Regions from separate parts of the Lacrimispora sphenoides JCM 1415 genome, predicted to be linked through region 2. Evidence: a T-box and tRNA genes for the amino acid it is inferred to sense, from the RefSeq annotation. Region 2 holds a T-box; the other holds one or more tRNA genes.
The links. The T-box of region 2 lies ahead of BMX69_RS09640 (valine--tRNA ligase). A T-box ahead of a tRNA ligase gene usually reads a tRNA of that ligase, here a tRNA-Val.
Positions count from the first base shown of each region.

Region 1: it encodes a tRNA-Val, which carries the amino acid that the T-box ahead of BMX69_RS09640 (valine--tRNA ligase) is inferred to sense. The anticodon was not compared.

Region 1 is NZ_LT630003.1:655,816-663,613, reverse strand. It holds gene rlmB (23S rRNA (guanosine(2251)-2'-O)-methyltransferase RlmB) at 1-734, opposite strand, end outside; gene BMX69_RS02900 (Mini-ribonuclease 3) at 731-1,189, opposite strand; gene cysS (cysteine--tRNA ligase) at 1,174-2,577, opposite strand; gene ispF (2-C-methyl-D-erythritol 2,4-cyclodiphosphate synthase) at 2,661-3,203, opposite strand; gene BMX69_RS02885 (diacylglycerol/lipid kinase family protein) at 3,401-4,327, opposite strand; tRNA gene BMX69_RS02880 (tRNA-Met) at 4,461-4,534, opposite strand; tRNA gene BMX69_RS02875 (tRNA-Val) at 4,571-4,643, opposite strand; partial or broken gene BMX69_RS02870 (putative sulfate exporter family transporter) at 4,828-5,293, shown strand; gene BMX69_RS02865 (NYN domain-containing protein) at 5,373-6,296, opposite strand; gene BMX69_RS02860 (spore coat associated protein CotJA) at 6,527-6,715, shown strand; gene BMX69_RS02855 (spore coat protein CotJB) at 6,715-7,011, shown strand; gene BMX69_RS02850 (manganese catalase family protein) at 7,011-7,631, shown strand; gene carB (carbamoyl-phosphate synthase large subunit) at 7,673-7,798, opposite strand, start outside.
Region 2 is NZ_LT630003.1:2,141,036-2,148,833, forward strand. It holds gene BMX69_RS09625 (RNA polymerase sigma factor) at 1-257, opposite strand, end outside; gene sigE (RNA polymerase sporulation sigma factor SigE) at 407-1,147, opposite strand; gene BMX69_RS09635 (sigma-E processing peptidase SpoIIGA) at 1,175-2,068, opposite strand; gene BMX69_RS24910 (hypothetical protein) at 2,049-2,180, opposite strand; gene BMX69_RS09640 (valine--tRNA ligase) at 2,312-4,951, opposite strand; T-box leader at 5,103-5,327, opposite strand; gene BMX69_RS09645 (hypothetical protein) at 5,554-6,369, opposite strand; gene BMX69_RS09650 (DUF5716 family protein) at 6,366-7,589, opposite strand; gene BMX69_RS09655 (DUF5717 family protein) at 7,606-7,798, opposite strand, start outside.

The DNA of each region.
Region 1 (7,798 bases), 1.5 Mb from region 2:
CCCAAACGTTGTCTTACGATCTCATAGGCCAGTACACCTGCTGCCACGGAAGCGTTGAGAGAATCAATATCCCCTTTCATGGGTATGGATGCCACCATGTCACAGGTTTCTTTGACCAATTTTCCCACGCCGCTTCCTTCGCTGCCGATCACAAGGCCGATCGGTCCCTTTAAATCAAGACGGTACATGAGTTCTCCATCCATATCTGCACAGACAAACCACATCCCTTTTTTCTTTAATTCTTCCATGGTAGCCGTGAGATTGGTAACCTTAGCCACAGGCGTATAATTAAGCGCCCCGGCAGAAGTCTTTGCAACCGTTGCCGTAAGACCAACGGCCCGGCGCTTAGGGATGATAACCCCATGGGCTCCTGCTAAATTTGCCGTACGGATGATCGCTCCCAGATTGTGAGGGTCTTCAATTCCGTCCAGCAGAAAGAGGAAGGGAGGTTCTCCCTTTTCTTCGGCTGCCTTAAGTATATCTTCAACCTCTGCGTATTCATAAGCCGCAGCATGGGCAATAACGCCCTGGTGATGCCCTTCCTCGGACATCTGGTCCAGGCGTTCTCTTTCTACAAAATTAATGATGGTGTCTTTCTTTTTCGCTTCCCTGATAATGGACTGGATGGGGCCATCCTGGACTCCCTTTTGTACATACAGCTTATCAATGGTTTTTCCGGAGCGGAATGCTTCTAATACCGCATTCCTTCCTTCTATGGTAAATTCCTCTATCATTCCAGTTCTCCTATTCGTTCAAGTCCTTTGCCTACCAGGGTGATCAGACGGTCTAAATTGCCGTTTAAATACAGATAACCACACAGGGCCTCAAATCCGGTTGCAGTCCTGTAATCGGCAACAGTTGCGTGTTTCGCGGTTGTCACAGACTTGGCATTGCGTCCCCGTTTGTATGTTGCCACCTCTTCCGGAGTTAAGTCCTCGTCTTCAAGAAGCCGGCGGATGATCTCTGCCTGCGCTCCTGCGTTTACCAGCCTCGCACTCTTCTTATGCATATTATTCACCTGAGTGCTTCCATGGTTCATCACCTTCGTACGTACGATCAGTTCATAAACTGCATCTCCGATATATGCCAATGCCAGTGGGGAATAGGTTTTCACATCTACTTCTTTTAGTTTTAACGTATCCTTAAAAAAATCAGAAAACGCTGCCACTGATGTTATATTCTCTTCCATTTCACACCTTCCCTGGTGTCCTCCAGAACGATCCCCTTTTCTAAAAGCTTTCCGCGGATTTCATCGGCAAGGGCGAAATTCTTGTCTTTTCTGGCCTGCTGCCTGCCTGCGATCATGGCTTCGATTTCATCATCCAGGATCTCTTCTTCCTTTTCCGTAATGATTCCAAGAACATCGCACAGTCTTACAATGGTTTCCTTTAAATAATCCACATATTCTTTCGAGCTGTTTTCATCTGTGGTGGAATTGCTTAATTTTACCAGCTCAAAAACAGCAGAAATGGCATCTGCCGTGTTAAAGTCATCATCCATGGCTGCCTCATATTTGGAAACCAACTCCTGTACGGCATTTTTATCCTCATGATCAAGAAGTTTTTCTGTCTTCGCAGAAGCTTCCAGATCCTTTAATTTACCGACTGCAGTTAAAATTCTATCTAATCCGTTCTTTGATGACTCCATCAATTCGGCGCTGAAATTAATAGGGCTTCTGTAATGAGCACTCAGCATGAAGAAGCGCAGCACCTGTAAATCGTATTTCTCACTGATTTCCCTGACCGTGAAAAAATTACCCAGAGACTTGGACATCTTTTTATTGTCAATATTTAAGAAACCATTGTGCATCCAGTATTTAGCGAATTCTTTTCCATTCGCTGCTTCACTCTGTGCGATCTCGTTCTCATGATGGGGAAAGATTAAGTCTTCTCCACCTGCATGGATATCGATCTGATCTCCAAGATATTTCCTGGACATTACGGAGCACTCAATATGCCAGCCAGGCCGTCCTTCGCACCATGGGGATTCCCAGTAAGGCTCTCCTTCCTTTTTCGGCTTCCAGAGCACGAAATCGGTGGGATCCTCTTTTCCGTCTTCACCGGTCACCTTGATTTCACGGAAACCTGACTGCAGATCATCCAGATTCTTATGGGACAGCTTTCCATATTCCTCAAAGGAACTGGTACGGAAATAAACCGTTCCGTCTTTTGACGCATAGGCATGACCGGAGGCAACAAGCTTTTGGATCATTTCCAGCATGCCGCATATTTCCTCTGTAGCCAGCGGGCTTCTGGTTGCCGGCTTTACATTCAGCCCTTCCATATCCTTTTTGCATTCCTCAATATAACGCTTGGAAATGGTGTCTGCATCCACGCCCTCTTCAATGGCTTTTTTAATGATCTTATCATCTATATCGGTAAAGTTTGAAACAAAGTTAACTTCATATCCCTTATATTCAAAATATCTCCGGACCGTATCAAACACGATGATGGGTCTTGCATTTCCAATGTGAATGTAATTGTAAACGGTTGGTCCGCATACATACATCCGAACCTTTCCAGGTTCCAGGGAAGCGAATTCTTCCTTTTGTCTGGATAATGTATTATAAATTTTCATAGTTTCTTCCTTTCTTTTTTATAGCCCACGCCTTTCGGGCATATAGGTATACCCGTAGGGTGTTTCTTCCCGCAATCCTCTTCTTATCTCCCGCAGCCTCCGCAGCAGCCCTTACAATCAGCAGACATGATCCTGTCGTCATAACAGTAATCGTCTATGGAGGTTAACAGGGCTATGGCCTGTGAGGATATCCCCTCTCCCATTCCGGTAAAGCCAAGTCCTTCCTCTGTAGTAGCTTTTACATTGACCTTTCCTTCGGTCAGCTTCAGAGCTTCCCCAATGTTTTGTGCCATGGAACGCCGATAGGGAAGAAGCTTTGGTTTTTGTGCAATGACAGTGGCGTCAATGTTCTCGATCACATATCCCTGCTCCTCCAAAAGCCTGCCTACGTGCTTTAAAAGTTCAATGCTGGATACTCCTTTATATTTAGGATCCGTATCCGGGAAATGTTCTCCGATATCTCCCAGAGCTGCCGCACCTAAAAGAGCATCTATCACTGCATGGACCAGCACATCTGCATCAGAATGGCCCAGAAGTCCCTTTTCATAAGGAATCTTTACGCCGCCCAGGATCAAATCTCTTCCTTCCGCTAATTTATGCACATCATATCCCTGTCCAATCCTCATAATTCTTCCTTTCCTCTTTCTTGCCCACGTTCTTTGGGCATAATGGTATACCCGCAGGGTGTTTCCTCTTTCTTGCCCACGTTCTTTGGGCATAATGGTATACCCGCAGGGTGTTTCCTCTTTCTTGCCCATGCTTTTTGGGCATAATGGTATACCCGCAGGGACCCGAAGGTGTTTCTTCTATAATATATACATTTCTATACAATCATACGCAATTTTTTGCCAATGCACCGAAGCTGCACATCGTTTTGGCAAAAACAGCTTTCTCCATCTACATGAACTGCCATTGGATGATCCATATGGATCATAACTTCCTCACAAGTATAAAACCTGATGCCCCTGTGTAAGGACTTTCTTCCCATAAGGGAACGTATCAGTACAGGGATCAGTTTCCTTTTATTCCGGCTGTTCATAACACAAACTGATAACTGACCGTCTTCAAAGTTTGCATCCGGTGCAAATTTAAATCCGCCGCCCTCATAAGGATGGATGTGGACGGATATAAAGTAAGCGTGGTTAAACTCAATCTTTTGTACTCCGTTAAGGAGAATATACCCTTTTGAGGGCCTGGCAAGAATCAGCTGCTTGATTCCTATGAGAATGTAGATAAGCTTCCCAATGAAAAGTTTACGGAGCAGTCCCTTTGACTTTGAATAGAGGATATTATGACAAACGGCCGCATCCATTCCAATCCCCGCACTGACCATAAAGCGGCGGTGGGATATTTCCCCATCGCCATAGGACAAAACTCCGTAATCCATGAGCTTATAATATTTTGGATGCAGTATTTTCTTTAAGCATCGGACCGGATTCTTAGGAAGTTTTAAGCTTCTTGCCAGATCATTACCGGATCCGGCCGGAATATACCCAAACGTTACAGAACCGCAGAAGGAAAGCCCATCAAGAATTTCATTTACAGTTCCGTCTCCGCCTACTCCTATGATAACGCTTGATTCCCTGCAGCCTTCTGTCAGTTCCCTGGCAAATCTCTTGGCATCCCCAGGCTTCTCCGTAAGAAATGCCTGATATTCCACATGCCCGGCCTTTAATACTCGTTCCAATTTTTTCCAAACGTTTCTTCCCCGTCCGCAGCGTGAGTTCGGGTTTACAATAAAATAGTACATGGAATCCCTCCACTTTTTACTATTTGTAAGTATACCATAAAACAGAAAAAATGAATATAAGAAAATAGAAAAAGGAATCCGCAATGTCGAAATATAAAAAACCCTGCAATTTTTCAATCACAGGGTTTAACAGTAGCGGAAGGGAGATTCGAACTCTCGACACCACGGGTATGAACCGTGTGCTCTGGCCAACTGAGCTATTCCGCCATATTCAATTCACTGGATAAGCGTTACGCTTATCAATGGGACCTACAGGGCTCGAACCTGTGACCCTCTGCTTGTAAGGCAGATGCTCTCCCAGCTGAGCTAAGATCCCAGTACTTTCCTTGGTCAGGAGCTCGTTTTTTTCTCTCGTTCCCGACTGCTTCATTAGTATAATATTAATTGTATTAATTGTCAACACTTTTTTGTCAATTTTTTTCATTTTTTCCTATCTCTTAAAGAAACCTCGATTTTAAGGGAATTTCCGCCATTTTTATGTCCTTATGAATCGAGGGGATATGACGGTTATTCCCTTGATCCGCAAAATTGCCGCTCTGCTTTTTCCGGCATTAGGCTCTGCTTTAGGTTTTCCAATGAAGGCTTTGGCTTATTTGCAGGAACCGCCATTAACGATACCTCTTCCGTTACTGCCGCCGCATCCGCCTGGGATGGCATGTACGGCAGCAACACCCTGGAAGCAGCCACCATGGTAAAACTGACCAGAACTCTGGCCATCATCCCCATTACACTGTTTTTCTGGCTTCAATCATTACTACCGTTTTTCCTATACCTGCAGGCGTTACCGGTTCATTAAAAGACTTAAGCAAGCTTTTTATTATCATGGCTATGGGAGCCATCGGAACCAATACGGACCTGGTCAAGCTGATACGGACAGGCAAAAAGCCTCTTTTATTAGGTTTTTGCTGCTGGCTTGGATTATCGGTGGTAAGTCTGGTCCTTCAAGTGGTCCTCGGTATCTGGTAAAGCGAGGATCACTTCTTATAGAAATAAGCCGGCCAGGAAACATGGATCCCGTGGATCTCGTTTTCCTGGCCGGCTTCTTTTAGTCTTCTTTTTTCAAATACACAGTCTTATTATTGTTTTTATTCTCCCGTACCTCTAATTGTCCAATGCTGTTTACAAATTTTGAGAAGGTGGAATACCCGTAATCCTTTACTTTGAAATCAGCAAATTTCCGGTGTATGCCATTACCCAGAGCCGCCAGTTCCATACCGTTCTTTCCGCTGCCCTTAACCAGCCCTACTGCGAAATCATCCAGTTCCTGCTTTTTGGTACGGTTATCTTTCATCCGGACAGTTACCACATTATTGGATTTTTTAAGCTCAAAGCCGCCCATTTCCTCCAAAAATTTGGAAAGGGAGCTGTAGCCGTAGTTTCTTACATCAAAATCAGAGTATTTTTTCACAAGGCGGTTGCCGATCTCTCCCAGACCTGTTGCCTTATTTTTATCTTCATTTTCTAAAAGAATCGAAGTGATATCCTGTTCGATCACCTCTTTTCCTATGGCGCCTCCGCCAGTCCCATCCTCTTCCTGATCAAGGAGGACCTCAAGATTGGTGAAAACCGTGCAGGCCGCCCGGAACGATTTGGGAGTCTTATCCTCTCCCATTCCGATGACTTCCTTGCCGGACTCCCGAAGTCTGCTGGCTAATCGGGTGAAATCGCTGTCACTGGATACGATGCAGAATCCATCTACATTATCCGTGTAGAGCAAGTCCATAGCATCAATAATAAGGGCTGAATCGGTTGCATTCTTTCCTACGGTATTGGAGAATTGCTGGATTGGGGTGATCGAATTCTCCAAAAGCTCCATTTTCCATTTTCCCATCTGGGAGCTTGTCCAATCCCCGTAGATCCTTTTGTAAGTAATAACACCGTAGCGGGTCATTTCATCCAGAATACTTGTAATATACTTTGCGGAGATATTATCCGAATCAATCAATACTGCAAATTTCTTGTCACTCAATACACTGCTCTCCCGTCTTTTTAATTTTCTTTTTTTCTGTCAATTCGATTCTGCTTTTCCATTATATTTCATTTTTCTAATTATTACAATATCATTACAGTGGTTAAAATGGGAGAATTTTTGTAACGTATTTTTTTTTGTTTCAACCATACTAAAAAAGAAAGCTCAATGAATCAATGAAACACCTTTGCCCTGAAAGGATGGGCAGGAAAGTAGAAAGGAGTGTTAGTATGAATTCATGTGAATGCGGCACAACAAAGGCCAATCTTGCTACACCAACAAAAACAGTTCAACTGGGTATTGCTACGATTCCCATGCAGCCCTGGGAACAGCCTTATGATCCTCAGACAGCTTTAAAACATGGGACTATTTTTCCATCCCTCAATCTTCCTTTTTATGTAACGGGAGGTGAACAGTAATGGCAGATCAAAAAGCTCTCTTAAAGCAGATCACAGAAGTAAGCTTTACTGTTAATGATTTAACATTGTATTTGGATACTCATCCAGTGGATGAAAATGCATTAACAGCCTTTAAGCAGGCCATGGAACAAAGAAAACAGCTTTTAAAAACTTATGCGGAAAACTTTGAACCTCTTACCATAAACTGTGTCTGCCCTGATACCAACAACAAAACAGAATCTAATACAAAATATGCGGGTCAAAAGCATTTTACCTGGGTAGACGGCCCGTTGCCTTGGGAAGGAGGTAACTTATAATGTGGAATTACGAAAAAAGACTGCAGTTCCCTGTAAACATCAAAGAAACTTGTCCGAAAACAGCCTCTCTCATTATTAGCCAGTTTGGCGGACCTGATGGAGAATTGGCAGCTTCCATGCGTTATCTTTCCCAAAGATATTCCATGCCATGCAAGGAAGTTGGGGGACTTTTAACAGATATTGGTACGGAAGAGCTTGGGCATCTGGAGATGATCTGCGCTATCATTTATCAGCTGACGAAAAATTTAACTGTGGAACAGGCAAAGACTGCAGGGTTTGATGCCTATTATATTGACCATACAACAGCCCTCTGGCCCACTGCTGCGGCCGGAGTTCCTTTTAATGCCTGTGAATTCCAGTCCAAAGGTGATGCTATTACCGACTTGATCGAAGACCTGGCAGCCGAGCAAAAGGCAAGGACAACCTATGACAACTTAATCCGGATCATACCGAATCCTGATGTAAGAGAACCGTTAAAATTCCTTCGGGAAAGGGAGGTCGTGCATTTCCAGCGGTTTGGCGAAGCTCTTGAAAATATTAAATCCACTTTGAATCCTAAAAACTTTTATTATTATAATCCGGAATTTGACAAGCAATTTGTAAAAACCCCAATGCAATAAGAAAAAAGCTGGAACAGGTTTTCCACTGTCCCAGCTTTTTTTTATTTATTTTTAACTTTGGCAATATCGATCAGAGTCAGTTCTTTGGCTTTGTTTTCCATGCTGGTCACTAAGGCCGCTGCCGTATCTAAGGAAGTTAAAACCGTTACACCGGTCTCAATGGCATT
Region 2 (7,798 bases):
TCATCAAAGCTTACGCTTTCCTTTTTCTGCTTCCTTAAAAAGTCAATGGATGCATTTATAACGATCCGGTGAATCCAGGTCGACAGATATATTTCTTCTTTCAGTTTCCTGCATTCCTTAATTACCCGGTATGCACTCTCCTGAACGATATCCAAGGCATCCTGTTCATTTTTTACATAGCTGTACGCAAGCCGGTAATAAGATTCATAATTTTTCAAAAGGATTCGTTCTGCCTCTTCTTCAATCTTTTGTTTCATTTCTTCCTCCTCTCTGGGGTTCTATCTATTAGACGTATTATAACTCAAAAAAGTTTCATTATTTACAAAAAAAGGAAAGACTTTATTTTTAATATAAACAGAGCAGGGTATATAATTTCTATATACTCTGCTCTGTTAAGTTTGCCTTCTTACTCAAACCGCACTATTTCTTTTTTTAACCTCTTCATAATTTTCTTTTCCAGCCTGGATATATAGGACTGGGAGATCCCCAGTAAATCCGCAACCTCTTTCTGGGTCATTTCCTCTCCTTCCTCATCTGTGAGTCCAAACCGCAGCTCTACGATCTTTCTCTCCCTTGGGCTTAACCGGCTGATGGCTGTATTTAAAAGGTTCCGTTCCACCTCGGTTTCTAAATCCTTATAGATGACGTCTTCCTCGGTTCCGAGAATATCTGATAAAAGGAGCTCGTTCCCATCCCAATCCACGTTCAAAGGCTCGTCAATGGAAACCTCCATCTTGGTCTTGTTATTCCGGCGCAGGTACATGAGTATTTCATTTTCAATGCAGCGGGAGGCATAGGTGGCCAATTTAATGTTTTTATTTGGATTAAACGTATTGATAGCCTTAATGAGTCCAATGGTACCTATGGAAATTAAATCCTCCACCCCAACACTGGTATTATCAAACTTCTTCGCTATGTATACCACAAGACGGAGATTATGTTCAATCAACTCTGATTTTGCTCTCTGATCATCATCACTGCCAAGGAGCGCAATAATCTGTGCTTCTTTTTCATTGTCCAGAGGCGGAGGAAGAATATCAGCTCCTCCTATGTAATGAACCTCCCCCTGTGACGGCATCATCAATGTTTTAAATGTTGGAATTGCCTTAAACTGGAAACGGTTTGGTACGGATACTTTTATAATCATTGATACTCTCTCCTTTACTTCGTTCACTCACTCTTCATGCAGCAGCATCTGATATTCTCCATTTACGGATAATGTCTTTTTGCTTACGGCCACCAGAGGCCTTTCAATCACCTTCACTTCATCCCCTTGACGTACCTCCATCTCATCCAAAAAGATTCCGGGCAGCATACCGTCACTTTTCCCAACGCTACCGTAGGGAATGTAGACAACCTCCGACACACTTTCGCAAAGCTCCCGGACAGCCTCATAAGTCACAACATGGACGGCCCGACGGCTTACCGGTTCATACAGTCTGTTTCCTGTATCAAGCAGAGCCGTTACTACCTTTTTCTTTCCTCTGTAATGCATGGTAACTTCATAAAAATTGTTCTTTCCCTTTAGCATGGCGGTAATCTGCCGCAGAAAGCAGCGGATTCCGAAGTAAGTACCCGCCGCAATAAAAATCAACCGGTAAAAGGGTATGGCTTTCTGACCATTTCCTCTAAGAATCTGTTCTATATAATAGCCGGCCTTCGTATGCTGATATAGGGCATCCATTATGCCTGCCGTTGTTACTGCAGCCAGATAAAGAGCACATACTGCTTTCCCTATTTCCTTTGGTCTTTTTACGTCGAAAGCCGTCATCACCATCAGGGTGCTCACCGCCAGATAGGTTATTACCATCTCAAGCCACAGGGGTAAAAATGGAAAAGCGGCAGCAAACACAGCCCAAGCTGCCCCCAAAATAGCCCCGAGAATCATTCTCCACCATATGAGACGATACTTCATCCCCCGTCTGACAATGGATAATACCAGGAAATCCATGGCAAAATTAGTTAAGAACAATACATCAATATACAGGTTTATTTCCGTCGCCGCTTTCACCTCCCGCCCTGTACGAACATTATAGCCAGTAAGCCATTCAGAATTTGTCAAAACCATGGGGATGATTCCAATTTTTTATCGCCTTTTTCCATCCTGCCACGGCATTTGCCGACAGATTCTTACAGACCACACGTTCCCCTTTTGTCCATTCCTCTTCTCTTCCTGACAAATGGACAAAAATCAAAAAGGACGCTTTCTCCCATGGCTGCGCAACAAAAAACAGCCGGCCACAGCATTTTCTGCCATGTTCGACTGTTTTTCACATTCTATTTAAGATTGTCGATTTTCCAAGATGGGGATTTAAGAGAGCTGAGAAAGTCTCTCCTTTACCTGATCCATCATCTGAGCATATTTCTGAAGCTTAGCCTTTTCCTCTTCAATCTTGGCTGCCGGGGCCTTGCTTACGAACTTTTCGTTGTTAAGCATGCCCTCAACACGGGCCAGCTCCTTGCTTAAGCGCTCTTCTTCCTTCTTTAAACGTTCTACTTCTTTTTCAATATCCACCAGTTCCGCAAAAGGCATGTAGATGACTGCCTGATGAATGACCGCTGATACGGCATCGTCTGATATTCCACTTTTATCCTTTTGTAAATAAACCTCACCGGCATAACCCAGAGTAGCGAAAAATACCTTGCTGTGTTCAAAGATATCAAGAATCTCCTGATTCTCAGAAACAACATAAACCTTTGCTTTTCTGCTAGGCGGAACATTCATGGAGGTACGTACATTCCGGATTCCTCTTACAGCTTCCTTAATGGTTTCAACCGCATGCTCCTCGGTTTCAAAGCTCCATGCCTCTTTGTACTCAGGCCAGCTGGAAATCATAATGGACTCCTCTTCGTCCTGAAGATTGCAGAAGATTTCCTCGGTAAGGAACGGCATATAAGGATGAAGAAGCTTTAAGGAGTTAATAAGCACGGTTTTCAGCGTCCAGATGGCCGCCGCTTTTGTCTGATCATTATCGTCCCACAGCCTTGGCTTCACCATCTCGATATACCAGTCACAGAATTCTTCCCAGATAAAGTCATAGACCTTTTGAAGGGCGATTCCTAACTCATACTTATCCAGGTTTTCCGTTACATCCTTTGCAAGGGTGTTCGCCTTGGACAGGATCCATCTGTCCGCAATGGTAAGTTCTGAAAGCTCTGCCTTTGCTTCCGGTGCTTTTTCAATATTCATCATAATGAAACGGGAAGCATTCCAAACTTTATTGGCAAAGTTTCTGCTTGCCTCTACGCGCTCCCAGTAGAAACGCATGTCATTGCCAGGTGCATTGCCGGTGATCAGGGTCATTCGCAGGGCATCGGCTCCGTACTTTTCAATAACCTCCAGAGGATCGATACCGTTTCCTAAGGATTTACTCATCTTGCGGCCTTCGGAATCCCTCACCAGGCCGTGCATCAGCACCGTATGGAATGGAAGCTTTCCGGTCTGCTCGATTCCGGAAAATACCATGCGGATTACCCAGAAGAAAATAATGTCGTAGCCTGTAACCAGTACATCAGTTGGGTAGAAGTATTCTAAGTCCTCTGTTTTTTCCGGCCAGCCTAAGGTGGAGAAAGGCCAGAGAGCAGAAGAAAACCAGGTGTCAAGGGTATCCTCATCCTGAGTCAGATGGGTTCCTCCGCATTTGGGACATACGGTTGGAACTTCTTTCGATACAATGATCTCTCCGCACTGATCACAATAATATGCCGGGATGCGATGTCCCCACCAAAGCTGTCTGGAAATACACCAGTCACGGATATTTTCAAGCCAATGAAGATATGACTTATCAAATCTATCCGGAACGAATTTCAGTTCTCCTGTTTTTAAAGCCTCAATTGCAGGCTTTGCCATCTCTTCCATCTTAACAAACCACTGCTGCTTTACCATCGGCTCTACGGTGGTCTTACAGCGGTCATGGGTTCCTACCGCATGGGAATGGGGAGCCACCTTAACCAAAAGACCCAGCTCCTCAAGATCCTTCACAATGGCTTTTCTGGCCTCATAACGCTCCATGCCATGATATTTGCTTCCCGGAAGGTTGATGGTGGCATCGTCATTCATAACGTTGATTTCGGGCAGGCTGTGTCTCTTACCTACCTCAAAGTCATTGGGGTCGTGGGCCGGGGTGATCTTCACACAGCCGGTACCGAATTCCTTATCTACATAGGAATCTGCTACCACCGGTATCTCCCTGCCTGTAAGCGGAAGCTCTAACATCTTACCGATAAGGTCCTGATAGCGCTCATCTTCCGGATTAACTGCCACCGCAGTATCTCCAAGAAGGGTTTCCGGCCTGGTGGTTGCAATCTCCACAAACCTGCCTTCTTCTCCTGCAATGGGATAATTGATATGCCAGAAGAAGCCATTCTGGTCATCATGCATCACTTCCGCATCCGAAATGGAAGTCTGGCAAACCGGGCACCAGTTTACGATACGGGAACCTTTATAAATATAACCTTTTTCATAGAGCTTGATAAAAACTTCCTGAACAGCTGCTGAACAGCCTTCATCCATGGTAAAACGCTCTCTGTCCCAGTCAGCAGAGGATCCCAGCTTATGAAGCTGGTTGATGATCCTGCTGCCATAATCTTTTTTCCAGTCCCAGCATTTTTCCAGGAAGCCATCCCTGCCCAGTTCCTCTTTGTCAATCCCCTGAATCTTTAAGCTTTCAATGACCTTTACTTCCGTTGCAATGGCCGCATGGTCTGTACCTGGCTGCCACAGGGCCTCGTAGCCTTGCATCCTCTTAAAGCGGATCAAAATATCCTGCATGGTGTTGTCAAGTGCATGCCCCATGTGAAGCTGTCCAGTAATATTAGGAGGCGGCATTACAATGGTAAAGGGCTTTTTATCCTTGTTTGGTTCTGCATGGAAATACTTCTTATCCAGCCATTTCTCATAAAGCTTGCCTTCAATCCCTGCCGGATTATAGGTCTTCTCCAATTCTTTCATCATGTTCTCCTTCCTGCTGACCGCCATATATTCCGGGCTTAATCGTATGCCCTTGGGCGGAATTGCGCTTCCAAAGCGGAGCGCTTTGTATAACAGGAAATTCCAAATAGATTTCCCAGTATACAAAAAAAGCCCTCTGCATCGTTGGGATGCAAAGGGCGAATCAACGCGGTACCACCTTTGTTCATATGACAGAGCCTGCCATATCTCATATAGCCTATAACGCAGCCACACGTGAAAGCCTACTGAATTACAAAATTTCAGCCTTCCGGTTCAGAAGCTACCTTCCGCATACACTACCTTAACCGTCTTTCAGCCGGTGAACGGTTTTCTCTTTCAGGGTTATAAGCGTACTCCTCTTCTTCTCTACCTTTTCCTTGTTCTTGCCCATGTTTTTTGAGCATATAGGTATACCCGCAGGGTATTTCCTTATACCATGTAATGATAGTGTCTTTTTATAGTTTTGTCAAGTACAATACTCTTATGAATTTCAGAAAGCTTTTTTTACCGGAGTTCTGCTAACCCCCAGTTCTGCGGAAACCTCCATATTGTTCAGACTACTCCCCGTGAGCACCGTTTAGCAATCTGAAACAGAATCCATTTTATGACATAATATTCCGGTATTCCTGTTTCCACTTCTGGATAAGCTCACCGGCTCCCTGAAGCCGCTTGATCGGGTCTTTTTGAAACAGCTGTTCAAGTTCTTTCAGGCTGTCCGCCCCGGCCGCCAGCGCCTCCGCCTTTTCTTTTTCTATTTCGCATTCCTGCCTCATTTCATCTGTAATGAGAGCCTGAAACCGTTCATTTAACACCAGGCCCTGATTCCATTGGGCCAGATGGCATATTCTTTTTAAAATCTCGGCATTTTTCACCAGATCAAAGGATTTCTGGTAGGCATGGCAGGCTTTGTCCGTCATAAACAGCCTGGCATAAGCCGCTCCCAGATTATTATATATTTTAGCCCGGAAGGCATCATCTCCCCGGTTACCCTTTGGAAGATCCAGGATCTTCCGGTATTCTGACTCCGCCTTTCCATATTGCTTTCTGGAAAATAGGTAATCCGCCTTTGCCTTTAAAAACTCATGGACAGGCATCCGTCGGTAAGTGGACAGATTCTGCCGGAACCGTCCGACCTCAGAAGCAGTATAATAATCGCATTCGTGAAGGATCATGGCAAGAAGCTCATCCGTTTCCTCGCCGCTTTGCTGCCATTTTTCCAGCTTAGCAGCCAGAAACCCCATATCCAGATCCTCTCTGATAAACTGGATCAGGTTATTATCCACAAATTGATCCATGACCAAAAGAGGATTATTATAAATCACATAGCAAAGCTCCTGGGATGAAAACAGGCGGATTCCCAGGCCTTCAAAATAAAAAGGATGTTTAACCGGCTCCTGCCGGCAAAGAATCAAACTCATAGCATAACCTCTTGCCTTATCACGGCCTCTGTGGCCGGAAATATTTCACCAAAGCCCTTGTCTTTTAGTACTACTGCCATGGTTTTCTCATCCAAGAACCCAAAGCTGATCCCTATCCGGAGGGTTTTTTCCATACGTTTTGGAAATCCTTCCAGCGGAATCTTCACCAGCCGTTTCTGCTTTGGATCCATGGGCGTTACCATGAATTCCACGTAATCCTGATGATCCACGATTAAATCCACGCTGCTCTTTGCTTCATACCAGTTGTCCCCGGCTGCAGCTACTACCAGCTGGCTTTCCCGTTCCTTATGGAGCACCTTCATGGAAATGGTGGAATGAAGACGCCCCTCACAAATGCAGGTAAAGGGATAAGAGGTCTTATCCTGAAGATAATCCATTCCCTTAAAAGCCGCACCTCTGGCAAACAGCTCCGGTTCCATATACACCTTCCGGCGGGAGCACAGTATCTTCATGGAATCTCCCGCCCAGTCATGGCGCTCAAAGCCCTTTCCCGTCAGAAAGACAGATGAAAATAATTTCTTCTGGAGAAGCCTGTCCGCGCAGGAGCTTAAGATTTTATCCGCCAGCTTTCCTCCGGAAGGCGTATCTAAAATATCCAGATTAAAACTTTCTTCCAAAGCCTCATCCTCTGCAATCACCACCATCTTCCGAAGGCCTCTCTGTACCTTAAGCTCATGATAGTGAAAAGAATCTTCCGATAAGTCAAACACACCTACCTGATTGCTCCAAACCTCTTTTTTCTGGCTGAGGGTATAGTATACAAAGCTTTCCGTATGGCTTATGATGTGCACACGATCTCTTGGTATCTCTAAGTAGTCCGCGCAGTACATAAGGGCATCCATCAGCTTTACATCCACCTTCTGCATGGTGATCACCAGCTGTTTCACCTCATCGCAGAAAAACTCTTCCATGGGAAGCTTTAATATCTTTTTTAAAAACATCTTTAAAAGGTCAAGACCTTCGTATTTGGTTCCGCCCAGAGTGGCGGTTCCTTCTTTCCTAACCATTTTTATCAGCTTGTCTATGATAATGCCCTCGCCTACAAGAGTATAGGCATAAGCCTCTTCTCCTACAAACCAGGCATCTTCATCCTTTTTCCTGCAGATCACTGTAGGAAAGCACCATGATTTTTCCCTGTCATGGCAGCATATGCGGGTATAGGCATCGCAAAGGTCAAGCCCTATTATCAGTCCGTCCATTGACAGCCCCCTTATCTTACATCAGTGGAAATAATTCTTCTGCAGCAGCATTCTTTTTTAAATACTCCTGCATCCGATTTTTGAGCCCGTTTTCATCCTTTAAGCTTAAGGACAGACTCATATCATTTAAACAGGCAAACTTGCTGTCCGAAGCCTTTCGGGAGACTCCGGTATCACAGCTTACACTGCCTTCTTTTTTTAGAACCCAC